Regions from separate parts of the Streptomyces sp. NBC_01264 genome, predicted to be linked through region 1. Evidence: riboswitches for the same ligand, from Rfam matches in the RefSeq annotation. Region 1 holds a riboswitch; the other holds the start of a gene.
The links. A riboswitch is a leader RNA that binds a small molecule or an ion and turns the genes downstream of it on or off. The one in region 1 is predicted to bind glycine.
Positions count from the first base shown of each region.

Region 2: it holds a riboswitch for glycine, as region 1 does, so the genes downstream of both, gcvP (aminomethyl-transferring glycine dehydrogenase) here and gcvT (glycine cleavage system aminomethyltransferase GcvT) in region 1, are expected to answer to the same signal.

Region 1 is NZ_JAPEOX010000001.1:6,641,800-6,649,660, reverse strand. It holds gene OG435_RS31215 (enhanced serine sensitivity protein SseB C-terminal domain-containing protein) at 1-593, opposite strand, end outside; gene OG435_RS31210 (AAA family ATPase) at 735-1,373, opposite strand; glycine riboswitch at 1,608-1,711, shown strand; gene gcvT (glycine cleavage system aminomethyltransferase GcvT) at 1,894-3,009, shown strand; gene gcvH (glycine cleavage system protein GcvH) at 3,114-3,494, shown strand; gene glyA (serine hydroxymethyltransferase) at 3,509-4,765, shown strand; gene OG435_RS31190 (APC family permease) at 4,933-6,582, shown strand; gene OG435_RS31185 (L-serine ammonia-lyase) at 6,746-7,861, shown strand, end outside.
Region 2 is NZ_JAPEOX010000001.1:2,069,521-2,077,381, forward strand. It holds gene gcvP (aminomethyl-transferring glycine dehydrogenase) at 1-1,869, opposite strand, end outside; glycine riboswitch at 2,068-2,166, opposite strand; gene OG435_RS09450 (PRC-barrel domain-containing protein) at 2,287-2,652, shown strand; gene OG435_RS09455 (DNA polymerase IV) at 2,856-4,484, opposite strand; gene OG435_RS09460 (MerR family transcriptional regulator) at 4,621-5,277, opposite strand; gene OG435_RS09465 (bifunctional nuclease family protein) at 5,458-5,931, opposite strand; gene OG435_RS09470 (MerR family transcriptional regulator) at 6,040-6,813, opposite strand; gene OG435_RS50090 (FHA domain-containing protein) at 6,833-7,372, opposite strand; gene OG435_RS09480 (DUF881 domain-containing protein) at 7,856-7,861, opposite strand, start outside.

The sequences.
Region 1 (7,861 bases):
CCCAGGGCGTCCATCGGGGCGTTTCGCATCTCGGGCTCCCATCCCAGCAGGCGGACACCGATGTAGAGCTCCGGCGAGCCGCCCTCGACGCTGGCGAGGCAGCGGTGCGCGGAGGCGACGACTCCGCTGGCGCTGAACTCCTCCGCGGCGGCGGCCAGGAAATCGACCGGGTCCTCCTGCCAGTCGGGCTCGTAGAGCCGGACCCGGCCGCCGGTGGCCGGGCCGTCGAGCGGGCCGCCGCCGGTGCGGCAGAGCTCCGCGACGGCCGGCGGGGGCAGCGGCACGCCTACGGATCCCTCCGGATTGACCGCGATGCCGAGCTGCGGGGGCAGGCCCCGGGCGAAGTCCGCGGCGGGGGCGACGGCGAAGTCCATGGCGGGTCCGGCGCAGGCGCGGAACTGCTCCTCGGAGCTGTAGACGGGCACGTACGCGGCGCCGTCGATCTCCATGGTGGGCAGGCTCAGGCTGTTCACCCCGCCGGGCAGCGGGATCCACAGGTCGCTCCGTCCGAGGACCTCGATGATCCGCCCCCCGGCGTCCGCCTGTCCGAGCGCCGCCCCGAGCACCTGCTCCAGCTCGTTACCCGGCCACATGTACGTCTCCGCTCGCTTGCCTTGGTCTCGACCCGAGGTTCTCGACCCGAGATTCCCGAGATTAACGGGCGCCTGCGACACCCCCTCCGGGGGCCGCCCGTACGGGAGCCCGTACGGGCCTCGCGCGGCGCCCCGCCGCCGCTAGCGGAAGCCGATCGACGTCAGCCGCGACGCCGCCGGGCGGTCCAGCAGGGTCACCGACGTGCAGCCGGCCGGCGGGCGGCCCGCCTCGGCCTCGCGCAGCAGCCGGGTCACCGCGCCGCGGTGCCGGGCGAAGGCGTACGCCGACACCCCGCGGCCCCGCGCCGCCTGTCCGGCCCGGGCCTCCTCGGGGGTGGTGTCCAGCAGCACCAGGTGCAGCGAGCGGCCGCGCCGCCGGGCAGCCGAGGCCAGCAGCGCCCGGACCCAGCTCTGCGTACCGCAGTCGTGGACGACGGCCGGGGCCCCGGAGCGGAGCACCCGCCACAGTCCCCAGTAGTGCGCGATCCGGACCGCCGGCCGGTACACCGCGTAGGGCAGGGCGGCCGGCATCCGGCGCTCCCACCGCTCGCGGGCGTCCTGGGAGTCGATGCCGCCGCCCTCGGCGGCCCGCTTGATCAGGGTGCTCTTGCCGCCGCCGGGCAGTCCGGACACCACCACGACGTCCCCGGCGGCGAAGCGGAGCCGCCGCGGTCCCTCGGCTCCGCGCAGGTCCCGTACCGCTCCGGGCTCTGCGCACTCCCCGGGCGCCCCCGCCGCCGGATCCCGTACGACGGCGCGCTGGGTCGGCACCGCGGCCATCACGTCCTCGACGGCGGCCGTACTCGTCGATGCAAGTGGTCCGAATCTCCGCACAGTGCTCGCCTCCCCCGGGCCGGGTCACCTGGACCCGTTCCCCCTGAGTGTAAAGAGACGGTAATCCGGGGTGTCCGGTTCCGCTCCGGTTCCGCTCCGCTTGCGGACCCCCTCCCCCATTCGGCCGCACCTCGTGCAATGATGTGCGCCATCTGGACACCTAACTGCATACCGGCCGCTTGAATCCGCGCGGGAGAGTCCCGGCACGCCGCAAGGCGGTGCCCGGGCGCCGAAGGAGCAAGTACCTCCCTTGAATCTCTCAGGCCCCGTACCGCGTGGATGAGGCAGATCTGAAAAGCGAGCCGCGCCACCGCCCGTGAGGGCACGGGCGACGGCTCCACCCAAGGTGCAAGTCGAGGCCTCCCCTGGAAGCGGGGAACTCTCGGCGAACCTCTCAGGTTCCGATGACAGATGGGGAGGAACTCCTCCTCGTCATGTCATTCCCTGGGACCCGGGAGCCACACCCATGAGCACTGCCCCCCGCCTGACCGCCCTCGATGCGCTGCACCGTTCCCTCGGTGCGACCATGACCGATTTCGCGGGCTGGGACATGCCCCTGCGGTACGGGAGCGAGCGCGACGAGCACAACGCCGTCCGCACCAAGGCCGGTCTCTTCGACCTCTCCCACATGGGCGAGATCACCCTGACCGGCCCGGAGGCCGTCAAGGTCCTGGACTACGCGCTGGTCGGCAACATCTCCACCGTGGGCGTCGGCCGTGCCCGCTACACGCACATCTGCCAGGAGGACGGCGGGATCCTGGACGACCTGATCGTCTACCGCCTGGGCGAGACCGAGTTCATGGTCGTCGCGAACGCCTCCAACGCCCAGGTCGTCCTGGACGCGATCACCGAGCGCGCCGCCGGCTTCGACGCCGAGGTCCGCGACGACCGCGACGCGTACGCGCTGCTCGCGGTGCAGGGTCCGGAGTCCCCCGGCATCCTCGCCTCCCTCACCGACGCCGACCTGGACGGGCTGAAGTACTACGCCGGCCTGCCCGGCACGGTCGCCGGGGTGCCCGCGCTGATCGCGCGTACCGGCTACACCGGCGAGGACGGCTTCGAGCTGTTCGTCTCGCCGGAGCACGCCGTGGAGCTGTGGCAGGCGCTGACCAAGGCGGGCGAGGGCGTCGGCCTGGTCCCGGCCGGCCTGTCCTGCCGCGACACCCTGCGCCTGGAAGCGGGCATGCCGCTGTACGGGCACGAGCTGACCACCGCCCTGACCCCGTTCGACGCGGGTCTGGGCCGGGTCGTGAAGTTCGAGAAGGAGGGCGACTTCGTCGGCCGCGCCGCCCTGGAGGCCGCCGCCGAGCGCGCCGCCTCCAAGGCGCCGCGCAAGCTGGTCGGCCTGATCGCCGAGGGCCGCCGCGTTCCGCGCGCCGGTTTCTCCGTGACCTTCGACGGCCAGGTCGTCGGCGAGGTCACCTCGGGCGCCCCGTCCCCGACGCTGGGCAAGCCGATCGCGATGGCCTATGTCGACGCGGCGCACGCCGCGCCCGGCACCTCCGGCGTCGGCGTGGACATTCGCGGTACGCATGAGGCGTACGAGGTCGTGGCCCTGCCGTTCTACAAGCGGCAGAAGTAACGCCGTACCCGCACCGCACCACGCCTCACCGCTGACCGGCGCATCCCGCCGTCCCGCACGACCTCCGTTCGTATCCACTCCCCCGCATCCAGGAGAATCAGGTCATGAGCAACCCCCAGCAGCTGCGTTTCAGCAAGGAGCACGAGTGGCTGTCGGGCGCCGTCGACGGCGTCTCGACGGTCGGCATCACGGAGTTCGCGGCCAACGCGCTCGGTGACGTCGTCTACGCCCAGCTTCCCGAGGTCGGTGACACGGTGACCGCGGGCGAGACCTGCGGCGAGCTGGAGTCGACCAAGTCGGTCAGCGACCTGTACTCCCCCGTCACCGGCGAGATCGTCGAGTTCAACCAGGACGTCATCGACGACCCGGCGCTGGTGAACTCGGCTCCCTTCGAGGGTGGCTGGCTCTTCAAGGTGCGCGTCACGGAGGAGCCCGCCGACCTGCTCTCATCCGACGAGTACGCCAAGCTCACCGCCGGCAACTGACCCAGGGAACCCTGATGTCTGTACTGAACACTCCCCTCCACGAGCTCGACCCGGACGTCGCCGCCGCCGTCGACGCCGAACTCGTGCGCCAGCAGTCCACCCTGGAAATGATCGCGTCGGAGAACTTCGCTCCGGTCGCCGTCATGGAGGCCCAGGGCTCGGTCCTGACCAACAAGTACGCCGAGGGCTACCCCGGCCGCCGCTACTACGGCGGCTGCGAGCACGTCGACGTGGTCGAGCAGATCGCGATCGACCGCATCAAGGCGCTCTTCGGCGCCGAGGCCGCGAACGTGCAGCCCCACTCGGGCGCGCAGGCCAACGCGGCCGCGATGTTCGCGCTGATCAAGCCGGGCGACACGATCATGGGTCTGAACCTGGCCCACGGCGGTCACCTGACCCACGGCATGAAGATCAATTTCTCCGGCAAGCTCTACAACGTGGTCCCGTACCACGTCGACGAGACCGGCGAGGTCGACATGGCCGAGGTCGAGCGCCTCGCCAAGGAGTCCAAGCCGCAGCTGATCGTCGCGGGCTGGTCCGCCTACCCGCGCCAGCTCGACTTCGCCGCCTTCCGCCGCATCGCGGACGAGGTCGGCGCGTACCTGATGGTCGACATGGCGCACTTCGCCGGCCTCGTCGCCGCGGGTCTGCACCCGAACCCGGTGCCGCACGCCCACGTCGTCACCACCACCACGCACAAGACCCTCGGCGGTCCGCGCGGCGGTGTCATCCTGTCGACGCAGGAGCTGGCCAAGAAGATCAACTCCGCGGTCTTCCCGGGTCAGCAGGGCGGCCCGCTGGAGCACGTGATCGCGGCCAAGGCCGTCTCCTTCCTCGTGGCGGCCTCGCCCGAGTTCAAGGAGCGCCAGGAGCGCACCCTGGAGGGTGCGAAGATCCTCGCCGCCCGCCTGGTCCAGGACGACGTCAAGGCCGTGGGCGTGGACGTCCTCACCGGCGGCACCGACGTGCACCTGGTCCTGGTCGACCTGCGCAACTCCGAGCTGGACGGTCAGCAGGCCGAGGACCGCCTCCACGAGGTCGGCATCACGGTCAACCGCAACGCGATCCCGAACGACCCGCGGCCGCCGATGGTGACCTCGGGTCTGCGGATCGGTACGCCGGCGCTGGCCACCCGCGGCTTCGACGCCGAGGCCTTCACCGAGGTCGCCGAGATCATCGCGCAGGCGCTGAAGCCCGCCTACGACGCGGACGACCTCAAGGCGCGCGTCTCCGCGCTCGCCGCGAAGTTCCCGCTGTACCCGACGCTCTAGGCGCCGGCCTGAGAGGGCCCGGCCTTGTTTTGCACAGGGCCGGGCCTCTTTCATGACCAAAGCCCCAGGTGGAGGCGACCTAGTGCCGCTGAATCTGCCAATAAATGGCAAATAGGCTCCGGATAAAGGAAAGACCGCACCCCCTGGCAGGACGGACAGCACACCCCATGGACATGAGCGCAGCGAACAAGAAGGGACTCAGTCTCTTCGCCCTGATCATGATCGGCCTCGGCTCGATCTTCGGATCGGGGTGGCTCTTCGGGGCCGGTCAGGCGGCAGCCGTCGCAGGGCCCGCGGCGATCATCGCCTGGGTCATCGGCGCCGTCTTCATCGGCATGATCGCCATGTCCTACGCGGAGGTGGGCGCCGCCTACCCGCTGCCCGGCTCGATGGCCCGCTTCGGCACCATCTCACATGGCCCCGTCCTCGGCTTCATCACCGGCTGGGCGGTCTGGATCGCCATCGCCGCGCTGATCCCGATCGAGTCCATCGCCGGTACGCAGTACATGTCCTCCTGGAACTTCGGCTGGGCCAAGGGCCTGGTCGAGAACGGCGGCCTGACCACCTCCGGCATGGCGATGGCCCTGTTCCTGACCGTGGCCCTGTGGCTCGCCTGCTACTGGTCGGTGGCGCTGCTCGCCAAGGCGAACAACCTCCTCACCCTGGTCAAGTTCGCCATCCCCGTCCTCGCCGTGATCGCCCTGATCGCCTCCGGCTTCCACACCGGCAACTTCACCGACCACGGCGGCTTCGCCCCCAACGGCTGGTCCGCGGTCATGACCGCCGTCACCACCTCCGGCGTGGTCTTCGCCTTCAACGGCTTCCAGGCCGTCGTCAACCTCGGCGGCGCCGCCAAGAACCCCGGCCGCGCCATTCCGCTGGCCCTGGTCGGCGCCCTCTCCCTCGGCCTGGTCATCTACCTGGCCCTGCAGATCGCCTTCATCGGCGGCGTCCCGCCGGAGAAGCTCGCCGAGGCCGGCGGCTGGAACGGCATCAACTTCTCCTCGCCGTTCGCCGACCTCGCCAAGATGCTGATGCTGCACTGGGTCGTCACGATGCTCCAGTTCGGTGCCTTCATCTCCCCGTCCGGTGCCAACATCGGCAACGTCGCCTCCGCCTCGTACATGGCGCAGAACCTCGCGGACACCGGCTTCTTCCCGAAGAAGATCCGCGAGGTCCACCCGAAGTACGGCACCGCGCGTCCCGCGATGTGGCTGAACCTCGGCTTCTCGATCCTGCTGCTGGTCACCGTCGGCCACAGCTGGGAGGCCCTGGCCAGCGTCGTCTCCGCCGCGATGGTGGTCTCGTACCTGATCGGCCCGATCGCGGTCGGCGTCTTCCGCAAGACCAAGCCCGAGCTGCCGCGCCCCTTCCGCCTCCCGGCGGCGAGCATCCTCTGCCCGATCACCTTCGCCTTCGCCGCCTGCGCCCTGTACTGGTCCAAGTGGCCGGACACCGGCAAGGTGGTGCTGCTCACCCTGGTGGCCGCCCCGATCGCGGCGATCGTGCTCAAGCGCAAGGGCGAGAAGAACATGGCCAAGCAGTTCGCCCCGGCCTGGTGGATGATCGCCTTCCTGCTGTGGCTGGGCACGCTGTCGGCGCTCGGCAGCAGCGAGTTCGGCGGCAGCGGATTCATCCCCGGCGGCGTGGACATCGCCATCGTGGCCGTCTCCGCCCTGGGCTTCTACTTCTGGGCCGTACGGTCCGGGGTCAAGGCCCACTACGCGGGCCTGCCGGGCCCGGACCCGGTCCTGGACGCCCCCGCCGAGGCGGCCGACACGGCCGACGCTCCGGAGCGCGAACTGAGCCACGCCTGAGCATCCCCTTCCCGACCCGTCCGGCGGCCGAGCCGTTCACCTCACCGCGTTAAGCTCGGCTGCCGGACAAAATCCGCAGATCGTCCCCGATCAATCCGATCAACCCGATCAGCCCCTCCTGCCCACGCTTCCCACCCACGAGCAGACATAGGAGTCCGCAACCGTGGCCATCTCCGTCTTCGATCTCTTCTCGATCGGCATCGGTCCCTCTTCCTCCCACACCGTCGGACCGATGCGCGCCGCGCGCATGTTCGTGACCCGGCTCAAGAAGGACGGCGTCCTCGCCCAGACCGCCTCGGTCCGCGCCGAGCTCTTCGGCTCCCTCGGTGCCACCGGGCACGGCCACGGCACCCCCAAGGCGGTGCTGCTGGGCCTGGAGGGCCACTCGCCCCGCACCGTGAACGTGGAGACCGCCGACGCCGAGGTCGAGCGCATCCGCCAGACGGGCCGCCTGCGCCTGCTGAGCACCGAGATAGGCGATGGCCACGAGATCGACTTCGACGAGCCGAACCAGCTGATCCTGCACCGCCGGCGCTCGCTCCCGTACCACGCGAACGGCATGACGCTCTTCGCGTACGACGAGGCGGGCACCCCCCTGCTGGAGAAGACCTACTACTCGGTCGGCGGCGGCTTCGTCGTGGACGAGGACGCGGTCGGCGAGGACCGGATCAAGCTCGACGACACCCCGCTGAAGTACCCCTTCCGCAGCGGAGACGAGATGCTGCGCCTCGCGAACGAGACCGGCCTGTCGATCTCCTCGATGATGCTGGAGAACGAGAAGGCCTGGCGCACCGAGGACGAGATCCGCGAGGGCCTGCTGGAGATCTGGCGCGTCATGCAGTCCTGCGTCGCGCGCGGCATGTCCCGCGAGGGCATCCTCCCCGGCGGCCTGCGGGTCAAGCGCCGGGCCGCCTCCACGGCGCGCCAGCTGCGCACCGAGGGCGACCCGATGATGCACCGCAGCGAGTGGGCGACCATCTACGCGATGGCGGTCAACGAGGAGAACGCGGCCGGCGGCCGGGTCGTGACGGCCCCGACGAACGGCGCGGCGGGCGTCCTCCCGGCGGTCCTGCACTACTACATGAACTTCGTGCCGGGCGCGGACGAGGACGGCGTGGTCCGCTTCCTCCTCGCCGCAGGCGCGATCGGCATGCTCTTCAAGGAGAACGCCTCGATCTCCGGCGCCGAGGTCGGCTGCCAGGGCGAGGTCGGCTCGGCCTGCTCGATGGCGGCCGGCGCGCTGGCCGAGGTCCTGGGCGGCACCCCGGAGCAGGTCGAG
Region 2 (7,861 bases), 4.6 Mb from region 1:
GACGACGACCACCTTCATGCCGGCCATCACGGCGCTCGCGGCGTTGGTGCCGTGCGCGGAGGACGGGATGAGGCAGACCGTGCGCTGCTCGTTGCCGTTCGCCCGGTGGTAGGCGCGGACGGCCAGCAGGCCGGCGAGCTCGCCCTGGGAGCCGGCGTTCGGCTGAATGGAGACCTTGTCGTAGCCGGTGACCTCGCAGAGACGTTCCTCCAGCTCAGTGATGAGCGTGAGGTACCCCTCGGCCTGCTCGACCGGGGCGAACGGGTGCACCTGGCCGAATTCCGGCCAGGTGACCGACTCCATCTCGGTGGTCGCGTTGAGCTTCATGGTGCAGGAGCCCAGCGGGATCATGCCGCGGTCCAGCGCGTAGTCCTTGTCCGAGAGCTTGCGCAGGTAGCGCAGCATCGCGGTCTCGGAGCGGTGCTGGTGGAAGACCGGGTGGGTCAGGTACGCGTCCGAGCGCAGCAGCCCCTCGGGCAGCGCCTCGGCCGTGGTCCCGTCCAGCGCCTCGATGTCGGCGGTGACGCCGAAAGCGGTCCAGACGGCCTCGATGTCGGCGCGCAGGGTCGTCTCGTCACAGGCGATGGAGACGAGGTCCGCGTCGACCTGGAAGAGGTTGACTCCACCCTCGCGGGCGGCTGCCACGACCTCGGCGGCCCGGCCCGGAACCCGGACCGTAAGGGTGTCGAAGTACGAGCCGTGCACGACCTCGACCCCGCCGGCCGTCAGGCCCGCGGCCAGCAGGCTGGCGTAGCGGTGGGTGCGGCGGGCGATCGTACGCAGCCCGTCCGGGCCGTGGTAGACGGCGTACATGCCGGCCATGACGGCGAGGAGCACCTGCGCGGTACAGATGTTGCTGGTGGCCTTCTCGCGGCGGATGTGCTGCTCACGAGTCTGCAGCGCCAGGCGGTAGGCCTTGTTGCCGTCCGCGTCCACGGAGACGCCGACGAGGCGGCCGGGCAGCGAGCGGGCGTGCTTGGCCTGGACGGCCATGTAGCCGGCGTGCGGTCCGCCGAAGCCCATCGGGACGCCGAAGCGCTGGGTGGTGCCGACGGCGATGTCCGCGCCCAGCTCGCCCGGGGAGGTCAGCAGCGTCAGGGCGAGCAGGTCGGCGGAGACGGCGACGATGGCGCCGAGCCCGTGCGCCTGCTCGATGACCGGCTTGATCTCCCGCACCGCGCCGGAGGCACCCGGGTACTGGAGCAGCACGCCGTAGACGCCGCGCTCGACGATCTCGGCCGGGATCCCCTCGCTCAGATCGGCGACGACGACCTCGATGCCGATCGGCTCGGCACGGGTCTGGATCACCGCGATGGTCTGCGGCAGCGCGTCGGCGTCGACGAGGAAGACGTTGCCCTTGGCCTTGCCCACGCGGCGGGCCAGGGTCATGGCCTCGGCGGCCGCCGTGCCCTCGTCGAGGAGGGAGGCGCCGGAGGTCGGCAGACCGGTCAGCTCGGCGACGACGGTCTGGAAGTTCAGCAGGGCTTCGAGGCGGCCCTGGGAGATCTCCGGCTGGTACGGCGTGTACGCCGTGTACCAGGCCGGGTTCTCCATGACGTTGCGCAGGATCACCGGCGGCGTGAAGGTGCCGTAGTAACCCAGGCCGATCATGGAGGAGAGGACCTGGTTGCGGTCGGCGAGCTCGCGCAGCTCGGCGAGCACCTCGGCCTCGGTCCGCGCCTCGGGCAGGTTCAGCGCGGCGGTGGTCTTGATCACATCCGGCACCGCGGCGGCGGTGAGCTCGTCGAGGGAGCCGTAGCCCACCTGAGCGAGCATCTTCGCCTGCGCCTCGGCATCCGGGCCGATGTGGCGCTGCTCGAAGGGGATGCCTCGCTCCAGCTGGGAGAGCGGAATGCGGTTGGCGGTCATGTACGGAGGCCTCCTGGTCGTACGACCTGCGAGGGGCACCACGGCGCGGGCACCCGGACGGCCTCCCCCTCTGTCATCACAACCTGAGAGCTTCACCGGGCCGCGCGGGGATCGCCCACGAGATCCGGCTTTCACCGTCGGTGAGGAGAGGGACCGGCACTGCGCGCCCGGTACCCGCCCCTGCTTTCCAGAGTGGCCTCACCACGTGCGGTACGTATGCCTGAGAGATTCCGGGGAGGATTTGCTCCTTCGGCGCCTCCGTCTCACTCACTCGGAGGACTCTCCCGCACAGGGTCAACAGCCGTCACCCAGCCTACCAGCGAGGATCTGGGCGCTTCCCGTCGAGTGGCCCCCTCTCCGGAAATGCACTTCTGTAGTCATTACGGAGGAGTTGCGCCCAAATGGAGGGACCGGACCGTGCAGACCGACATCGATCCCCGCAGCCTGATCGGCCGCAAGGCGTTCGACCGCAATGGCACCAAGATCGGCACCGTCGACGAGGTCTACCTCGACGACGCCACGGGCGTCCCGGAATGGGCCGCCGTACGCACCGGCCTCTTCAGCCGGGACGCCTTCGTCCCGCTGGAGCCCAGCGAGATGGTGGGCGACACCCTGCGCGTGCCCTTCGAACGCGCCCTCATCAGGGACGCCCCCGACTTCGGCGTCGGCCGCCACCTCTCCCCCGAACAGGAGCTGCAGCTCTACCACCACTACGGCCTGGACCTGGCCCTCCCCTCAGACTTCCACCACGACTTCGGCCACACACCCCCGGACACCCCCTGACCCCTGGCACATCCACCCCTTCCGGGCACATCCAGCCCTTCGGCCCCATCCAGCCCCTCCGGCGTTTGAGGAGCGGGGGTCCGGGGGCTGGCCCCCGGCAACAGCGCCGCACGCGGCAACGGGTCCGGGGCGAAGCCCCGGGGAACGGTGGAAGGGCGGGTAGGGGACAGCCCCACAGGGCCCACCCCACCCCACCCCACTGCCTACCCAGTCCCCCCGACCCCCAAGGCCCGGTCCCCGACCAACGGCATCGGATCGGACGCCTCCAACTCGGGATCGTCCACCAGAAACGTCCGCACCCGGCCGGGCGGAGATCCAGGCTCCTCGAACCGTACGGTCACCCGCCCGACCCCACTGCCCTGCACCCACCCCGGCCCGTACACCGCATGCCGCACATCCCCCCCGGCCGCCCACCGCCGCTCAGGCACACCCTCGACACCCTCCACCCCCACCCCGCCCCCACGCCCCGACTCAGCCCCCTGCCCGTCCCCGGGGCCCTGCCCCAGCCCCTGCCCCACGGCCTCCCCCTCCGCCGATCCGGCACCCCGCTCCCGCCCAGCGGCCTCCCCCGGCCCCTGCCCGGCGGCTCCCGGCCCCACCACGGCCCCCCGCCCGGCACCGCCCTCCAGGGCCTGGCCCCGGACCTCGGCCTCCGGCCCCCCGCCGACTGCCCGTTCCACATCGGGATCTACATCGGAATCCGCACCAGGATCCGGGCCCGGCCCCGCACCCTCCCCCACCCCGGCCCGCGCAGCCATCGCGTCGGCGAACGCGAACAGATCCTCCTGCGTATAGTCCGCCAGCCCCGTCACCCCCACCCCCAGCAGCCGCACCCCGCCCGTGGTGTCCACGGCCTCCAGCAGCCGGCCGGCGGCCTCCCGAACCACCGCGGGGTCGTCCGTGGGCCCCCGGAGGGTTTCCGAGCGGGTGAGCGTGGAGAAGTCGTACCGCCGAACCTTGAGCACGATGGTCCGGCCCGAGTGCCCCGACCCCCGCAGCCGCTCCACGCACCGGTCCGCGAGCCGCTGCACCTCGCCCCGGATCCGCACCCGGTCGTGCAGGTCCACGTCGAAGGTGTCCTCCACGGAGACGGATTTCGCATCGCGCTCGGCGACCACCGGCCGCTCGTCCACGCCCAGCGCCATCCGGTACAGCCCGAGCCCGTGCGAGCGCCCCACCATCCGGACCAGTTCGTCCTCACCGGCCTCCGCGAGCTCCCCCACCGTGGTGATCCCGGCCCGCCGCAGGTGCTCCCCCGTGGCCGGCCCCACCCCGGGCAGGGTCCGTACCGACATCGGTGCCAGATGTGCCCGCTCCGTGCCGACCTCGATCAGCAGCAGCCCGGCCGGCTTGGCCTCCTCCGAGGCGACCTTCGCCAGCATCTTGGACCCCGCGAGCCCCACCGACCCGCTCAGCCCGGTCGCGGCGGCGATATCGGCCCTCAGCCGCTCCCCGACGGCCCGCGCGGACTCCGCGTCGAAGGCGACGCCGCCCGCCTCCAGGTCCACGAAGGCCTCGTCCAGGCTCAGCGGCTCCACGAGGGGGGACAGTTCCCGGAGCATCCCCATGACCATGTCGCTGACCTCGCGGTACAGGCTGAAGCGCGGGATCAGGCACGCGCCGTTCGGGCAGAGCCGCCGCGCCTGGGCCATCGGCATGGCCGAATGCACCCCGAAGCGCCTGGCCTCGTAGGAAGCGGTGGCGACGACCCCGCGCGGCCCCAGCCCGCCCACGATGACGGCCTTGCCGCGCAGGCTCGGCTTCGACGCCTGCTCCACGGAGGCGTAGAAGGCGTCCATGTCCAGGTGCAGGATGGTCGGCGCGGATCTCACAGCTCCGATGCTGCCCTACGCCACTGACAATCGGCCCGCCCCGCAGCGGGCGAGCCGTACGGCCCACCGACGAGACCCGGCGGACCCGGACGCGGACGCGGCGGAAGCCGCGGACCACCCGGCCCCCGCCGCCGCCTCAGACGGCCCGGTTCCTCCGAGCGGCCAGCTCGTCGGCCGGGTTGTGCCCGACCACCGTCTCACCCGTGTCGACGCGCTCCCCGTGCAGCTGCGACAGGGCGTTCTCGACATCGCGCCAGACCACGCCCACGGCGATCCCGAAGATGCCCTGGCCGCCCTGGAGCAGGCTGACGACCTGGTCCGGCGAGGTGCACTCGTACACGGTGGCGCCGTCGCTCATCAGCGTCATCCGCTCCAGGTCCGAGAAACCCCGGTCGCGCAGGTGCTGTACGGCGGTGCGGATGTTCTGCAGTGCCACCCCGGTGTCCAGGAAGCGCTTCACGATCTTGAGGACGACCACGTCCCGGAAGCTGTACAGACGCTGCGTCCCGGACCCGTACGCGGGCCGCACCGTGGGCTCTACCAGCCCGGTGCGCGCCCAGTAGTCGAGCTGCCGGTACGTGATGCCGGCCGCGGCACACGCCGTCGGCCCCCGGTATCCGACCTGCTCCGGTGCGCTCTCGCCACCCACCGACTCGACTGACCCCACCGAACCGACCGGCGCGGGCTCCGGCTGACGGCGCGCGGAGTTCACCGCACCACCGTGCAGCGGGTACGGCCCACCGTCACTCCGTGCGGGGATGCCCCCGGTCATACCGTCGCCCGTGACTCTCACGCCGACCCTCCGTCCTTGACCTGCCACCTCGAAGGTAGGCAGTCACCAGGGGTGCGTCAACGATCGCCACACTCGGCACGCCGAGTGATAATCACCCTGAGAGTGGTTTCCCGTACCCCATAGCGGGGAAAACCTACTCGAATGGGCTGAAATATCCGGGAGGACGGCGCGACCCGCGCCTCACTGCGGGCCTGTACCGAAGTCCTCCGGCGAGATCTGGTCGAGGAACTCGCGGAACTTCTCCACCTCGTCCTCCTGCTCGTCCGGGATCGCGATGCCGGCGTCATCGAGCACGCCGTCGCTGCCGAAGATCGGCGTCCCGGTCCGCAGGGCGAGCGCTATGGCGTCGGAAGGCCGCGCGCTCACCTCGACTCCGCTGGCGAAGACGAGCTCCGCGTAGAAAACGCCCTCCCGCAGATCCGTGATCCGGACTTCGGTGAGCTCCTCACCGATCGCCTCCAGCACGTCCTTGAACAGGTCGTGCGTCAGCGGCCGGGCAGGCGCCATGCCCTGCTGCGCGAAGGCAATGGCGGTCGCCTCCCCTGGTCCGATCCAGATGGGGAGGTACCGATCGCCTCCCACTTCACGCAGGAGCACGATCGGTTGGTTCGAGGGCATTTCCACCCGGACACCCACAACGTCGAGCTCGTTCACACAGCAACCCTAGGACCTGCCCGGCAGGTTTGGGTAGTCGGGCTCCCCCAAGCCTGCCCCGAAGCCCCTGCGAACACGCCCGAAGTCGGCCCGAAAAGCCCCTCCGGATCAGTGCAGCCGCACCCCGAGAGCAGTTTGTACGAGGGCCTCGTGCAGCCGTACGGAGAGCCCCGCGAGCTCCTTCATGGTGGCCTCGGCATGGGCCCTGGTCTGCGGATTGCGGTGCCGGCGCAGCGGCGAGACGACCTGCTCCACCAGACCGGCCTCCCGGTCGGCGGCGGCCTTCATCGCACGCAGGTGGCGCGGCTCCAGACCGAATCGGCCGAGATCGGCCACCAGACGGGCCACCGTGACCGCCTCGGCGTCGAAACCGCCGCCGGGGGCCTCCGCGATGAGCCCGTACGACTCCCACTCCACGAGCTGGACCTCGTCCACCTCGGCGGCGGCCATCAGCTCGGCCCGGCCCACCCGGGCCACGGTCGGCCGCTCCCGGCCCACCTCGCCGTAGAGGGCGACGGGGCTCGCGGGGTCGACGGACTCCCCGTGCGCCGTGGGCGCCGGGATGCGGATCTGCTCACCCCGCGCGAGCGCGTCGAGCTGCTCGCGGATGACCTTCAACGGAAGGTAGTGGTCGCGCTGGAGGCGCAGGACGTGGGCGAGGCGCTCCACGTCGTCGGCGGTGAACTTGCGATATCCGGAAGGTGTGCGCCGGGGCTCGACGAGCCCCTCCGCCTCCAGGAAACGGATCTTCGAGATCGTGACTTCGGGGAACTCGTCACGCAGCATCGTGAGCACCGTTCCGATGCTCACCAGCCGCGCGCCCGAGGAGGACGCGGTGGCGGTGCCGCCCTTGGCGGCACCGCCTGCCGGGATACGCAGCATGGGACCTTCCCTTGAAGGGTCAGTGCCCCCGCAGGCTCGCGTAGAAGACCAGCCGGTACTTGCCGATCTGCACCTCGTCGCCGTTGTGCAGGGCGACGGAGTCGATCGGTTCACGGTTCACGTACGTGCCGTTGAGGCTGCCGACGTCGGAGACGGTGAAACCGTCGTGACTCCTGCGGAACTCGACATGGCGCCGGGAGACGGTGACGTCGTCCAGGAAGATGTCGCTCTGCGGGTGCCGGCCGGCCGTCGTCAGCTCACCGTCCAAGAGGAAGCGGCTGCCGGAGTTCGGGCCGCGCCGCACGATCAGCAGAGCGGAACCCGGCGGCAGCGCTTCCACCGCGGCCTGGGCCTCGGGGGACAGCGAGGACGACACGTGCGTCTGTCCCGACACCTCGGCCTCGTAGGCCTCCAGGCCCGAGATCGAGATGGTGGACGTGGTCTCCGAGGCACGCTCCGGCGTCAGACCCGCCCGCAGCGGCGCCCCGCAGTTGGAGCAGAACCGGCTCGCCGCATCGCTGCGGTGCCCGCACCTGCTGCAAATCTGCTCGGCCGACATGGACGGCTCCTCGCGCCGCGGCTGCCCCGCGGAGGCATTGGTGGCATACGGGTCGGGGGCAAACCCTCCACCCGTACTTGAGGTTGATGGTTCACCGAAACCTATGCGTCCGGTACCGGCAGGGTCAACAGCCGACGCGCCGTGCGCGCCCGAAATGTCACCCGCCCTGGCGACCTCGTCGCGGAAGAGCGGCCGGTCGCCCTGCCCTTCCACGTCCCCATGCCCCGCACGGTGCCTGGCCGCACCGCTTTCCTCGCGGTTCTTCTTGCCGAACAACTTCTCAAACAACTTCACGGGCGATTCCCCTTGACCGAAACAGACCCGCCCGTGGGGCAGGACGAACTCCGAATGCAACACCTGCCGACCCGGACATACTTACAACGTCCGTAACCATCAGACAGTTTCCACCACGCACCGCGACTTCGGTGCCTCGACCCCCCGCAGGCATCCGCCCGCGTGAGCCGGTCTCCCGCACCTCCCGCATCACGA